2 regions of the Enterococcus sp. AZ196 genome follow, and region 1 is predicted to be linked to the other one. Evidence: riboswitches for the same ligand, from Rfam matches in the RefSeq annotation. Region 1 holds a riboswitch; the other holds the start of a gene.
What was found. Region 1 has a riboswitch for FMN ahead of IGI67_RS04305 (ECF transporter S component). Riboswitches for the same ligand answer to the same signal wherever they lie in the genome.
Positions count from the first base shown of each region.

Region 2: it holds a riboswitch for FMN, as region 1 does, so the genes downstream of both, IGI67_RS18095 (ECF transporter S component) here and IGI67_RS04305 (ECF transporter S component) in region 1, are expected to answer to the same signal.

Region 1 covers NZ_JBIPAM010000001.1:887,842-895,619, reverse strand. The annotation lists gene xerD (site-specific tyrosine recombinase XerD) at 1-344, shown strand, start outside; gene IGI67_RS04325 (GNAT family N-acetyltransferase) at 359-724, shown strand; gene IGI67_RS04320 (segregation/condensation protein A) at 727-1,473, shown strand; gene scpB (SMC-Scp complex subunit ScpB) at 1,470-2,051, shown strand; gene IGI67_RS04310 (pseudouridine synthase) at 2,051-2,767, shown strand; FMN riboswitch at 2,837-2,955, shown strand; gene IGI67_RS04305 (ECF transporter S component) at 3,075-3,668, shown strand; gene IGI67_RS04300 (ferredoxin) at 3,730-3,939, opposite strand; gene IGI67_RS04295 (helix-turn-helix domain-containing protein) at 3,968-4,954, shown strand; gene IGI67_RS04290 (RecQ family ATP-dependent DNA helicase) at 4,945-6,336, shown strand; gene IGI67_RS04285 (LysM peptidoglycan-binding domain-containing protein) at 6,405-7,031, shown strand; gene cmk ((d)CMP kinase) at 7,092-7,763, shown strand.
Region 2 covers NZ_JBIPAM010000002.1:62,957-70,734, reverse strand. The annotation lists gene IGI67_RS18110 (transketolase) at 1-490, shown strand, start outside; gene IGI67_RS18105 (transketolase family protein) at 492-1,415, shown strand; gene IGI67_RS18100 (pyridoxamine 5'-phosphate oxidase family protein) at 1,456-1,911, opposite strand; gene IGI67_RS18095 (ECF transporter S component) at 1,911-2,510, opposite strand; FMN riboswitch at 2,639-2,753, opposite strand; gene IGI67_RS18090 (N-acetyltransferase family protein) at 2,842-3,261, opposite strand; gene IGI67_RS18085 (PspC domain-containing protein) at 3,544-3,837, shown strand; gene liaX (daptomycin-sensing surface protein LiaX) at 4,047-5,774, shown strand; gene IGI67_RS18075 (PspC domain-containing protein) at 5,791-6,081, shown strand; gene IGI67_RS18070 (helix-turn-helix domain-containing protein) at 6,501-7,778, shown strand, end outside.

The sequences.
Region 1 (7,778 bases):
CAATCCATTGGTTAGAACGTTATCTTGCAGAGGTTAGACCTTTATTGACTAAGAAAACACCGAATGACATTTTCTTATTCGTTAATAATCATGGTCATGGAATGAGCCGCCAAGGTATATGGAAGAATCTAAAGCAATATGTTATCAAGGCAGAAATCATGAAAGATGTTACCCCTCACACTTTAAGACATAGTTTTGCGACGCATTTACTTGAAAATGGGGCAGATTTACGAACTGTCCAAGAACTTTTAGGTCATGCCGATATATCTACAACACAAATTTATACTCACATCACTAAACGAAGAATGACAGAAGTGTATAAAGAGTTTTTCCCGCGTGCTTAACAGGAGGAGAAAGAATGCTTACTCAATATCGAAAAAACCAACGAAAAATTGCAATGGGGCTTTTAAGCTTTCACGAAAGTTTGAAGGATCAACAGCATTTGCTAAAAGAGATTGATACATATGAAGGAGACGATCGTTATCAACTTTATTGTTATTACAATGAAAAATCTGATAACGTACAAGGAGTAATTGGTGTAAGCCAGTTGGAAGATCAAGAAATTGTCCTTCATGATATCAGCTTGAATCCTTCTTACCGAGGCGAAGGGATCAGCTATGCTATGATGGATGAATTACAAGCAATCTATCCTAATCAAAAAATTATAGGAACGCCAGCAACCTCTGCTTTTTTAGCAAAATGGCAAGAGCATAAGCGAGGGTAAAAATGGAAGCAATTAGTTTAAAGTTAGATGTATTTGAAGGACCGTTGGATTTGCTGCTTCATTTGATCCAACAGCTGGAAATTGATATATATGATATTCCCATAGCAGCGGTAACTGAGCAGTATATGAACTTTATTCATGCTATGAAAACTTTAGAATTGGAAGTGGCTGGTGAGTACTTAGTTATGGCCGCAACACTTATGTCGATTAAAAGTCAAATGCTACTGCCAAAACCAGAACTAGAATTTGACTATGACGATGAAGAAGGGGAGGATCCCCGAGAAGCCTTAGTCCAACAATTACTAGAATATCGTAAGTATAAATATGCGGCATCTGTCTTGTCGGAGAAAGAGGAAGAAAGAAGTTTGTTTTATACTAAGGCGCCCATGGATCTTTCTGAATATGAAGATGAGCTTCTGCCTTTACCAAAAAATCAATTAAATACGATTGATCTTTTTTTAGCACTGCATGATGTTTTACAACGAAAGAAACGGAATAAGCCGATAGAAACGACAGTTACTACTGAAACAATCACTGTTGATCAAAAGGTAAGTGAAATTGGTCAACGATTGGCAGAATTATCTGAGTCTGAAGGATTACCATTAGAGTCTTTTTTTATTAAGTATACAAAAGACGAAATGATTACGACTTTCATGGCTCTCTTAGAGTTAATGAAAAAGGGACAGGCTTCGGCGACTCAAGAGGAAACTTATGCACCAATCTTAATATTTAAAGGAGCTGTCGTATGAACCAATTAAGTCAAGTTGAAGCGATGCTTTTCGTAGTGGGTGAAGAAGGAATAAGCCTAGAAGAAATGGCCTTTACTTTGAAAAGGCCAATGCCAGAAATATATCAAAATATTACTGATTTAAAGGATTCTTATGAGAGCAATGAAACTTCCGCGCTTACTCTTTTAGAGGTGGGGAATCATTTTGTTTTAAGTACAAAAAAAGAATTTGCTCCGTTGCTAAAAGAATTCGCTCGATCTCCAATAGCTAATCGTTTAAGTCAGGCAGCCTTAGAGACACTTTCGATTATTGCCTATAAACAGCCTGTAACACGTTCAGAAATTGACGAGCTTAGAGGTGTTCAATCAAGTGGAGCTGTCCAAACGCTAGTAGCACGGCAATTGATTGAGGAAAAGGGACGTGTGGATGGCCCAGGTCGGGCGATCTTATATGGAACAAGTGCCTATTTCATGGACTATTTTGGTTTAAAAGATATGGAAGAATTACCAGATGTTCAAAAAATGGAAGAAGATTTAGCGGATGAGGATGAACCTTTGGATCTATTCTATGACCGCTTTAAAGAAGAGGATGAACAATAATGGAGAGATTGCAAAAAGTTATCGCGCACGCGGGAATTGCGTCACGACGTAAAGCTGAGGATTATATCACCGTTGGGCGGGTTAAGGTAAATGGCGAAGTTGTCAAGGAACTGGGAACAAAGGTTGGTAAGAAAGATATTGTGGAAGTTGATGGTGTACCAATCTATCAAGAGGACCATGTCTACTATTTATTTTACAAACCTCGTGGGGTTATCTCTGCTGTTGCTGATGATAAAAATCGAAAAGTTGTAACGGATTATTTTTCTGCTGTATCTGAAAGAATTTATCCAGTAGGACGATTAGATTACGATACATCTGGCATTTTACTTTTAACCAATGATGGAGATTTTTCACAAAAATTAGCTCATCCCAAACATCAAATTGATAAGGTTTATGTAGCGAAGGTAAAGGGTTATGCAGAGAAAAGAACTTTATTACCTTTAACAAAGGGAATACGAATTGAAGGCAAGAAAACAGCACCAGCTCGTTTTGAAATTCTGTCAACGGATAAAAAAGCTGAGACGAGTATTGTGGAGTTAACGATTCATGAAGGTAGAAATCACCAAGTCAAAAATATGTTAGCAGCAGTTGGTTTACCTGTTCAAAAGCTAAAGCGTGAACGTTATGGTGATTTAACTTTGCAAGGCTTGCGTCCAGGAGAGTATCGCAGATTAAATAGTAAGGAAATCAATACTTTGATGAACCAGGCAAGGTAACCAAGTCAATTACTTGTTTTTTGATAGTAAAATTGTTATAGTGAATTTACAATAAAAAAATAATTTAAGGTTCGTCTTCAGGGGCAGGGTGAAAATCCCGACCGGCGGTAATAGTCCGCGAACTGCGTAAGCAGCCGAATCGGTTTGATTCCGATACCGACAGTACAGTCTGGATAAAGAAGATAGAGCTTATTTGAGTGAGTCTGAATTCAAGTAACTCTATGCTTTTTCTGAAGCATAGAGTTTTTTTGTGGAAAATAACGCTCAAATAGTTCGATGAAGATGATTCCGAAACGGAGGATTTCAGATGAAGAACTTAAGGTTACAAAAAATGACAGCAGTGGCAGTAGCAGCAGCAATGGGACTAATTTTACAGTTTATCGCATTTCCAATTGTTCCAATGTTTCCCTTTCTAAAGTTAGACTTTAGTGACATTCCAGTCCTAATTAATATGTTTATCTTTGGACCATTAACAGGAGTCGTTACTGCGTTTATTCGGTCATTACTACATTTAACTATGAGCGGTTTTTCCATTGATAATATGATTGGAGATTTCGCCAGCTTCTTTGCATCAACGTTGTATACATTACCGATATTCTTAATGTTCAGAAAAAAAACATCTTCGAAACGAGTATTGGGTCTTGGATTAGGGATTTTAGCAATGACGATTTTTATGAGCATTGCAAATTATTTTGTGATCACGCCACTCTATTTAAAGGCCTTTGGACTTTCTGCAGGTCAAATGCTAGGGATGGGATTAGGTCGCTATATTTTAGTAGGTATCGTTCCATTTAACATTTTGAAGGGAATAATCGTCAGTGTGGCCTTCTTAGTATTACATGCAAAATTATTGCCTTGGCTATCGAAAAAAACATTAACTTCACAACATCATTCAGCATAAATGTGCTTAAAAAAATCTCAGACCAAGCGTCTGAGATTTTTTTTGATGATATGTGTTATTATTATTTCTGATATAGTATAGCATGCGACGGGCAGCGCTTGGCAGCTTCAATGACTGTAGCCTGCTGGTCTTTAGGGATAAATTCATGAGTTGCTCCAGGCTCGCCGACAAAAAGAACGAGACCATCATCTGTGTAATCAAAAATTTCTGAAGCGATTGTTTGGCATAAACCACAAGCAATACAACGTTCGGGAATGATTTCGCATTTCATTTTTTCACCTTCCAGAGGAGATTTTACTATGACTTTTTTTATTTTAACGTTATTTCAGACTGGCTACAAGTTAAGAACCTCCACTTTATATCATTTATTAGTGGGAAAAAGAACTAGCTCAGTATTGCTCCATGGTTTTTTTTATAAGAATTTGGCTTATTTAGGGGCACTGCCAAATTTAAAAGAAGAAACATTTCAAAAAGAACTTCAACAATTGATAAATCAGAAGTTGATTGTAGTTGATGACGGTTTTGGAAGGATGACAAAAGAAGGAGAAAAGCTATTAACAAGTGATTTTTTTGATTTGAGCGGACTGAATAATTTACGCTATGGTCGAATGCGAGAGAATTCGTGGCAAATGATTCTCTTCGCGGTACAAGTTGTCAGTAATTTATCCTTTAATGAAAATGATTACCTTCCGATTGAAAATAGACCGTATTACTTGCAGCAAATAAAAAAATGGTTGGCAACTTCACAACCTAATTTAATAAGAAAATTCTATCAGGAATTAACAAGTATTTTAAAAGAATTGCCACAGGTAGAGGCGGATTTTTTAGCCAATCAATTTTCAGGCTATGGGTTTCAAGGTAAAACTGCTTTTCAATTGTTTCCTGATAAATGGCAAGAGTTTCCTTGGAATATCCTTTATCGCCAGCGTGCGATTGATCTTTTTTTTGCACAGATCGAAGACGGTGAAATATCAAGATTATTGTTACGGTTAGACCAGCAAAATATCAATCAAAGCATGTTAAAGACAAAAGAGTTCTTTCTAGCAGGGAAAACAATGAATGAAATTTTGGAGTTGCGTCATTTGAAACAAGGGACTATCAATGACCATTTTATCGAATGGGGTTTAATGGATAAAGATTTTCCATATGAACGATTTGAGAGAGTCGATTTTAGCGCTCTTAACGAGGAACAAGTAATCCATGCTCATTATCAAGATTATGAGGTGCCTTACTTAACTTTCCGCTTGTCGCAACTCTATTATTTGAGGAGAAAACAATGGAGCTGATAGAGTTACTAAAGACAAAATTTAATTATGATCATTTTCGACCGGGGCAGCAGGAGATCATTGAGTCTCTTCTATCTGGTAATTCTGTCCTTGGAATGCTACCAACAGGAACGGGGAAGTCCTTATGTTATCAATTACCGGGATATTTACTTGAGGGTACTGTAATCATTATTTCGCCTTTGATATCTTTAATGGAAGACCAGGTAACTCAATTGCAAAGGCTTGGGGAAAAGCGTGCGGTCGCTTTGAATAGCGTACTATCATCTTGGGAAAAACAATTGGTCTTAAGTGAAGCGCAGAAGTATAAGTTTATTTTTATGAGCCCGGAAATGTTTTTGACAGCTAACGTTCAAAAAACTTTACAAGCGATGAAATTGTCCTTGGTTGTGGTTGATGAGGCTCATTGTATTTCACAGTGGGGAATTGATTTTCGACCAGAATATCTAAAACTAGCAGATGGTATAAAGAAGATTAACGTATCATTAGTTCTGGCGCTGACAGCTACAGCCACCAGATCTGTACGCCAGGATATCCAGCGCTTACTATTTAATGACGAAGCACAGGAGTTTATATATTCAGTTGATCGACCGAATATTAGTTTTTTTGTTTATCAAGGGGATAAATTGAAGAAATTACAAGAGTTAGTTGAGTCATTAGCGGGTTCAGGAATTGTTTATTGTGCCACACGAAAAAAAGTGGAGGAACTGTATAAGTTACTTAAGCAAACTCATGCTGTTGCTTACTATCATGGAGGACTCAGCGGTCAAGAACGGCGAATGTTGCAACAGCAATTTCTAGCTGGAGATTTACAGTTGTTAATTGCAACAAATGCTTTTGGAATGGGGATTAACAAAGACAATATTCGGTTTGTTATTCACTATGATTTACCGGATTCACCTGAGAATTATTTGCAAGAAGTAGGTCGAGCTGGTAGAGATGGCCAACCTAGTCAAGCCATTCTACTTTATGAAGAAGGCGATGAACATATTCATCATTTTCTACAAGAACAAACGAATCAATCAAAAAAATTATTTGAAATCAAACAAAAAATAACAGATCTCGTTTTTGAAGATCCTCTGATTAAAAAATGGGAGCAATTTTTTCCTAATCAAGAATCACGCTTGCTAGATTTATTAAGTAAGAGAGGAGTAACAAAAAAAGTACAATTAAAAAAAATGTTAGATTATATTTCAACTGCAAACTGTCGTCGCAAATTTTTAGTATCCTATTTTGACGAGACGCTTCATAAGAAAAATTCAAATTGCTGTGATAACGATGGGGCCACTTTAGCAATAAAAATAAGTAAAGAAATACCGTCCGAAACACCATTTACTTGGCAAAAAATAGTTCAAAAAATTTTTAAAAATGCTAAGAAAGATTGAAAAGTAACGCCACTTTTTCAAGAGCTATGGTATAATACATGGCGATAGCATTTAGGAGGTTAGAGAAATTGAGTAGAAAAGATCGCTATAACGATACGAACAATGAACCGTGGGATCAACATATTTACGAATCTGATAGTGAAGAAGAAACATATTCACGTAGCCAGTCTCGTCGTAGTGGTGGTAACAAAGGTGGCGGAAATACGAAATTCTTGACAATTCTGGTCGCATTATTGTTAGCCCTTATTTTGATTCCCGCGGGTGCCTTTTTCTGGATTACTCGTGGAGATGATAAACCAGCGGCCTCTCCTGAGAGCACAACGCAGGTATCAAAGGTATCTTCAACAGAGAAATCCAGTACTGAAGAAAGTAGCGCCGAAGAAAGTAGTTCAACAACAGAGTCTGAAGCAAATCAGCAGTCACAACAACAAGCGGCTGAACAGCAAGCGGCAGAACAACAAGCAGCAGCACAGCAACAAGCGCAACAACAGGCACAGCAACAACAACAAACTCAGCAAAATCAAGACAATACACAAAATGATGCAAATGCTCAGTATGGAACAGTTCAGGCAGGCGAAGGTCCAAAACAAATTGCTGGACGTTATGGGTTGAGTGTTGATGAATTTTTGAAACTTAATGGTATGACTTTGGATAGTTTTTACTTTGATCCAGGCCAACAAGTGCGTGTTAAATAATTTGAATATCTTGCCGTAATCGTTAGCGATTACGGTTTATTTATTGAAAAGAGGCAGAACATGGAAAAAATTTCAATTGCAATTGATGGTCCGGCATCTTCAGGAAAGAGTACAGTAGCTAAGATTCTAGCAAGAGACTTTGATTTTATTTATGTTGATACTGGTGCGATGTATCGTGCTATTACTTTCTTAGCAATCAAATATCAGGTCGCATTTTCAGACGAGTCAGCTTTAGCTGAACTGACAAAAAAATATCCAATTACTTTCAAACAATCTGTTCATGGACAGTTAGTATTTGCGAATGGTGAAGAGATTACTCAGGCGATTCGTCAGCCCGATGTAACTGCAGCTGTATCAGAAGTTTCCGCTCATGCTAAAGTTAGAAACGAATTGGTGGAAGCACAGCGGCAGTTGGCTGAAGCAGGCGGAATTGTAATGGACGGACGAGATATTGGTACAACAGTCTTACCAGAAGCGGAAGTAAAAATTTTCTTAGTAGCAAGTGTCGAAGAACGAGCACAACGCCGATACAAAGAAAATCAAGAAAAGGGAATCGATATGGACTTTGAAGCAATTAAAGAAGCTATTGCAAAGCGTGATTATTTAGATTCGCATCGCAGTGTTTCTCCGCTTGTACAGGCTGCAGATGCTCAATTGGTGGATACGACGGGAATGTCGATCGATCAGGTAGTAACGAAGATTAAAGAGGTTATATGTTCAAAAGGTTTCTAAATTTTGGATAAAATC
Region 2 (7,778 bases), on a different contig from region 1:
CGATACTTCCAGCGGTTCTTTAGGCCAAGGATTATCGATTGCGAATGGGTTAGCTTTAGCGCAACGCTTAGATAGGATTGAAAAGAAAGTATATATCCTGCTTGGCGATGGTGAGCTGCAGGAAGGTCAAGTGTGGGAAGCGGCTATGACTGCGGCGCATTACAAATTGAATAATGTCATAGCTTTTGTTGATAATAACGGGTTGCAGATCGATGGAACCAATGATGAAGTGATGGGCGTTCAAAATATTGGCAAAAAGTTCGCGGCCTTTAATTGGAACGTTCTGACAGCCGATGGACATGATTTTGCCTCATTGACACAAGCAATCAGTCGGGCGAAAAACTATAATGAAGGACCAACTGTCATTGTTTGCCAAACGAACAAAGGAAAAGGCGTCAGCTTTATGGAAGACCAGGTAGGCTGGCACGGAAAAGCCCCTTCTCAAGCAGAAGCGGAACAAGCATTAGCAGAGTTGAAGGAGGCGTTTTAACGTGAAAAAAGCGACAAGACAAGCTTACGGCGAAACGCTGGTGAAGCTCAAGGATCATAAAGATCTCGTAGTGCTGGATGCAGATCTGTCAGCGGCTACCAAAACAGATATTTTTGCCAAAGCGGCACCAGAAAAATTTTTTAATCTTGGAATCGCGGAAGGTGATATGATCGGAACAGCTGCAGGATTAGCGCTAGGTGGAAAGCGTCCTTTTGCCAGCAGCTTCGCGATTTTCGAGGCAGGCCGAGCTTATGAGCAAATTCGTAATGCGGTTGCCTACCAAAAATTGAACGTGACAATCGCTGCGACCCATGCTGGAATCACTGTCGGTGAGGATGGTGGTTCGCATCAGGCGATCGAAGATATTACACTGATGCGGGTGATTCCCGGAATGACGATCCTTAATCCAGTCGATGATCTGGAAACAGAAGCGGCAATTGAGACGATTATGGAACATGAGGGTCCTGTTTATCTAAGATTAGGCCGATTAGCTGTTGAAAGAGTTCATGAGACGAAACAATCATTCGTGATTGGTAAGGCTGAGACCTTGGTAGATGGAAATAATGGTACGATTATCGCAACAGGATTGATGGTGCAGGAAGCGTTAGCCGCTGCGAAAGAGCTAGCGGAGCAAGGGATCAACGTTCGTGTATTGAACTTTTCAACCATCAAACCTTTGGACGAAGAAATGGTTTTACAAGCAGCCAAAGAAACGCCTTGGATCATAACTGCAGAAGAGCATAGCGTAATTGGTGGACTTGGCAGTGCAGTTTCTGAATTCTTATCAGAAAATCAGCCAACGAAAGTCGTTAAAGTTGGTGTTCAGGATCAGTTTGGGCAATCAGGCAATCCGGAGTTGCTGAAAGAACATTATGGATTAACGGCAAAGTGTATTGTTGAAAAAGCGAAACAATTGGATCGTTAATCAAAAGGAGATCAAACGAAATTTCGTCTGATCTCCTTTTCTAATCATAATTCACAATCTCAGCTTTTTCCTGCTCAAAATCAATAAACAGTTGAAAGCCATTGTCATCTTTGTCTTGATCCCAGATTTCTACCAATTTGGGTACCACTTCGATTAGAATTTCACTGTCCTTGTGAGGATAGGCATTGTAGCTCTTTTCCCAGTGTTTTTGATACAAGGTTTGAAAAGAGCGGTCCTCTTGGTCGACAACTAATCCATGATTAATGGCGATGCCTTCGATCTGAACGCCCCAGTGACAGATCGCCACTTGGGGATTTTCGAGCAACTGTTTGGTTTTACGAAAGTTCTTATCTGTTTTGAATAAGATTTTCTGATCATGGATAATGACGCTGACATTCCGAACCATGACATGATCATTCAGGCTGGTAGCCAGAGCCATGATCTTTTTTCTTCCGAGCTTCTGATAGAAGAGCGCAACTGCCTTTTGAAATTCCACTATAAAAACTCCCGTCTAAGAAAAATTGCTCGCAGGCGATCCAGAGAAAAATAGACGACTGCGGTAGTGACGCCGTATTTGATCAAATTAAACGGTATGATCCCGATTATGACTAATTTCCACACGCTGTCTACCATCGGATTGACTGCTTGGGTCATCGCGATAATCGCTTCCATCGACAAGCCATACAGCTTCGTGTAAAAAGGGATGATAAAATATACATTTGATAAGCAGGCAACAAAAGTCACAACAGCAGTACCGGCTAACATGCCCTTTAAGGCGGATCCCTTGTTCATTGAACGCTGATAGATCCAACTAGCGGGTAAAATAAAGCTGACACTCAAAAGAAAGTTTTGGATTTCTCCAGTAAACATCGAAGCCGTTCCGACTGTGGCTAGTTTGATCATGAGTTTGATCAATACGATGAAGATACCCGAAACAGGTCCCAGCAGAAACGTTCCTAATAATTCAGGAACACCCGCCAAATCAAAATCCATAAACGGCGGCATGAACGGCAGCGGGAACTTGAAGAGCATCAACACATAGGAGAGCGCCCCAAAAATCGCGATCATCACTAATTTTCTTGCAGTAAATTTCATTTCAACACACCTTTCTTAAAACATAAAAAAGAACCTTACAACAACATTTGCAAGGCACAGTCAAAGTAGAAAAAGGGTGTATTGATTCGTCAAATAGCGTTTGTTATCTGAACGATCAACAAACACACGCTTTTCTTCTTCCATCCAGACTGTACTGTCGGTCTCAGAATTGCACTGAGTCAGCCAAAAGGCTCGCGGACTATCACCGCCGGTCGGGAATTAAACCCTGCCCTGAAGAACTTATTGTGTTTATTTTCACATGTTTTTAATCCAAATGCAAGCGTTTTTTATGTCTGAATTCAGATAAGTTGGATTTTTACGGAAGAAATGGCTAACGATAAATCATGTTCCAATACGCCTCATGGTCGTTTACTTCCTCGAGCTTTTCCCAGCCTTCCTTTTCATAAAAAGTCAAAGCCGGGGTGTTTTGTGATACGCATTTCAAACTCATCGGACGTTTTAACTGCTGTTTGGCTTTTTCCAAGAGCTGGTGTCCCGTTCCTTGTCCTTTAAAATGAGTGTCGACAAATAAGCAATGAATGAAATTATCTGGCAGATAGAAGGAAATGAAGCCAAGAATTGTTTTATCTGCCTCTGCGACAAAAATCGATTCGTCCTTTGTATCGCGGTCGAAATCTGTTAGGTGCATTTGTTTCGGATCACTCCAATAAAAGGTTTTTTGGCGACTTTCCAAGTAAAGCTTCTGCAGTCTTGGCTTATCTTGTGGTGTTATTTCGCGAATCTGAATCAAGCAAACATCTCCTTCTGATCATAAAAGCTTTCATTGATTAAAAAGCATTTTAACAGTTTTTTGATAAATCTCAACAGTTAGGCATGATCAAGGAGCGTTATCATACTAAATAATTAGAGCAAAAATACGTCTTTCGCCCTATGACGAAGTAAAGGAAATTCTGCATAATAAGGACATAAGATAAAAACACATCGCAAGTGGGAAGATCGAAATGAACGAAATCTAAAATAAGATGGGATTCTCGAAAATAGTGTTTTTGGAAAATAAAGGAAGAGAGTGAACATGATGAAAAAAATGACGAAATCACAAAACAATCGAGTATTGACAGGAACAATAGCGGGAGTCGCGGAATATTTTGGGATCGATCCTACCATTGCACGAGTGGCATTTGTTTTCAGCAACTTTTTCTTAGACGGCGCACCGATTTTACTGTACTTCGTATTAATGGCAATCATGCCAAAAGCAGAAAGCCGCAATCAATCTTACGAACGTCCGTATAGTCGTCCGGAGCGTCAGCCTAAGCGTCAACCCAAGCAAGCAGAGACAACTGCTGACGATGCGTGGAGTGACTTTTAATTAGAAAAACAAGGATTGTTTACCATCAATCTTACTATATAAATTGAAAGAGTGGGCTGCTAAAAAAGCGATCCACTTTTTTTTATGAGTCGGGCAAGGGGCAGCAGGTGTTGAGAGAAAGGAAGAAAGATAGTCCTTTCGACCCATGACGATTAAAAAAGGAATGTGCATAATAGAGTTACAGAACATTTCGTTGAGGAGAGATTAGCATGAATGAACGGGAAAAAATCTTAGAATCGATTAAAAAAGGCATCCTTTCTCCAGAAGAAGGGTTAGATTTGTTAGAAAGTCTAGGTTTAAAAGACACAGAGACCCAAACGAAAGAAACAGCAGAGGACGTAGTAGCCCCCGTAGCTGAATCAAATGAACCGATAGAGCTGGAAAAAGCTGTTGAATCTGAAGAGATACCAGAAACTGAAGCAAGTACAGCTTCTGAAGAGAGCTTCGCAACCGAAGAAGAACCACAATCAGAAGAGTTCACCTATGAAGAAACAACTGCTTCATCAGAAGTACCAGAATTTAACGAGACTTCTGAACAGGAACCTGAGATGGAAGCAGAAACCGTTGAAGAAGCGCTCCAAGAAAATAATCAGCCCTCCGACAGTGTGGCCAGTATGATTGATGAATGGGAGAACAAGGCGGAGCCTGAAACGAAGGAAACAGATCCCGTCAGATCGAAAATCGATGAGTTTGATCTGGCACTGCAAACTAAAATTGAAGCTCTTCGAGAGAAAAAGGAAGAGTTTAGGGAACTAAACCTTGAGGCTGAATTAGGAATTATCTCTGCGGAGAATGAAGTGATATATAAGCAAATGAAAATTGAGCTGAAGGAACTAGAGGAAGAAATCGAATTGCTGAAGCACGAACGAAAAGCAATCGACGAAGACCTTTTCGCATCTCCAGAGAGACCATATGTCTCAGATGGCTTTTTTGAAGTACCTGATGATTTTGAGGAACAAAAGTATCGTCCGATGGATCGCCCTCAGGTGGAACCGAATGACTGGGCAAGCCGTATCGGACGGGTCGTAAACAAAGCGGCTGGAAGAGTCTCTGATAAAGTGAACAATGATTTTGATTGGAAAAATATCAATCAAAAATTTTACGGGACAGCCAAGACACACTTCAGTCATCAATTTACTTTTGAAGATATCGACGCGAAAACCATCGATATCAAGCTTGCCAAAGGAAAGATAATTTTGAAGACGTGGGAAGATGAAACAATCAATGATGTCAAAGTAGAAGCATCCGCAGCTTTGCTTGGTCAAATGGATGAGCCGGATCCGCTTGATGCATTCTTAGAGCGCAGCCGAATCGATGTGAACAACTACCAGATATTATTCCACGTACCAAATAAAAGAGTCGATGCGAAGTTAACTTTCTATTTGCCAAAACGACAGTACAATAATTTATCGCTGCGCTTATTGAATGGAGACTTGATGATTGACGAGCTTGCCGCAAAAAATACAGCAATCAAGGCGACCAACGGGACGATCCTAATCAAAGAGCTCGATGCTTCGATGCTTGAATTTGAAGGAACAAACAATCAGGTTGAAATCCGCGAAGGTCAAATTTTAGACGCATCGATCGAGACTGTGACTGGAACGATTATTTCAAGAGCAGATGTCGTTCGATCGGAATATTCACTGATCAACGGGGACATTAAACTAACGGCAAAAAATGACGACTTGAAAAAAATCGAGGCACAATCGGTCAATGGGGACGTCAAAGTATCATTGCCGCAAACCGTTGGGATTGAAGGTTCTGCTAAAACAGGAATTGGAACCATCAATTACCGCTTTGCCAATTGTGAAACAGTCCAGGAACGAAGCGGGGACACACAAAAAGTTTTGCATTTTCAACGAGCCGCAGGAGGAGCGGCCCAAATCGAGGTTTCTTCTAAGGCAGGAAATATTTTCTTGAAGGATTATGATAAATAGAAGGGAACAACCAAAAATGAGAAAAAGAATGACGAAATCACAAACGAATCGCATGCTGACAGGTACGATTGGAGGGATCGCGGAATATTTTGGAATCGATCCAACCATTGCCCGAGTTATCTTTGTATTCCTCAGCCTGGTTTTAGCTGGAATGCCAGTCTTCTTTTATATACTGCTAGCACTAATCGTGCCAAGAGCAGACAGTCGCAATGCTTCTTACCAACAAAGTTATGAGCGGCCTAAAAAAACAAAAGCGCAGCGTAGACGGGCAGAAGCAGAAGAAGAGGAAAATTGGAGCGACTTCTAGTCCAATATCTTATGCCCAACAATGAATCACGGCGTTTCACAGGACATCCTTAGTTTTTAGGGATGTCTTTTTTTGTTCTTTTTAAGATGAAAAGTGAAAAAAATCAAACCAAGCGGCCATATAGAACATAATAAAATTAATGCTTCCCCTCTGTTAGATTATTCATAATTAAAATTCAATTAACAATATATAAGTTCTTTAATGTTGAATTTAATAAAATTATTGCTAACTATGTTTGAAAAACACTAGGTAGATGGATAGAAAAAGGGTAGAATAAAAATGATATGGGCACTTCCAAATAAAACACTACCGTTATTTTATTTGTTTTAGAAAGAATATTGTTAGTTTTGACGTAAGGACGTTTAAGAGCATAGTCACCATATACTCATATCAACTTTAGTTAATTTGGAGGAGAAAGAATGGATTTTCGCCAGGTTTTAGGAGTAAGCAATCGACGTAGATTAAAATTGATTGAGCTATTGTATTATAACCGAGATGGCACACCAAGTGAGAAGCTCACCAGTGAGTTGAAATGTTCATTACCGATTTTATTGAGTGACATTAGTTTGATAAATGCGCAGCAGAATAAATATTTTTTGGTTGAAAAGGACAATGGCTTGTACCAAGTTAAGCTCATGGAGGACATCAGTATTGGAAAACTCTACGCTGAAGCGCTGACTCATTCGCCAGAATTTCAAATTGTTGAGAAGCTGTTGTATGAGGAGCATGACAACATCAGCACTTTATCAAAATCACTGTTTTTGAGCTCATCCAACGCACAACGCTACTTAAAAAAACTAGAGCCTTCTTTAAAAAAGGCAGGAATATATTTATGTTATCGACCACTGCGGTTGGAAGGTGAAGAAAGCACAATACGGCACTTTTACTACCGCTACTTCATCGAAAAGCATTATTCCTTGAAGACCGTGCTGCCTAATTTGAATGATTTTCAGCTGCGGTCAATTGAAAAATTTGTACAGGAATTTGTTTCGATTAACGGTTTGTACAAAAAGCATATTTTTCAAAAACGTTTGACCTACACGATTTTTATCAGCCTATGGCGAATGAAGAATGGGCATTATTTTCCTGCAGAAGCCTTGCGGACAGAAGGCTTATTGTTGCCGGATAGTGAGACGATCATCCCTTTTAAAAGTCTAGTGTCTGATGTTTTTGGTCTATCACTAACGGATGAAGTCATGCGGGATTGCTTGTGGCTGTCCTATTCAGATGCAGTCGTCTTCAGTAAAGCCCACAGAGAACAGGCTCTAGCGGATAATTCACGGTATCGTCAATTGTTTAAGAAGCACCTGACGCTGACGAATGCGTTTATGAAATTAATGGGAGATTCCCCCGAGGAAGAACGAGTGCTAGAATTAACCACGACTCTAGTAAATGCTGTTTATCTTTATGATGAGAGGGGCGAGTTTGTCTCCATCCTTCGAAAAAATCGAACGATCTTTTTGAAAATGGTGGAGATCATGCATCAGCACGCAGTAGAGAAGGTCACAGAAATCACGAAAACCTTTGTTCAAACCTATGGCATCTATCAAAATAAGGACTTCATTACTAATTATGTCTATCTGCTGCTGACAGCCGAAGTCGATAGTTTGGAACGATTGGCTTCTCAGGATCAGATCCTTCATCTGTTGTTGATTTCGGATCTTTCGCCAACGGAAGAGGAATTCATCTCGAAGGTC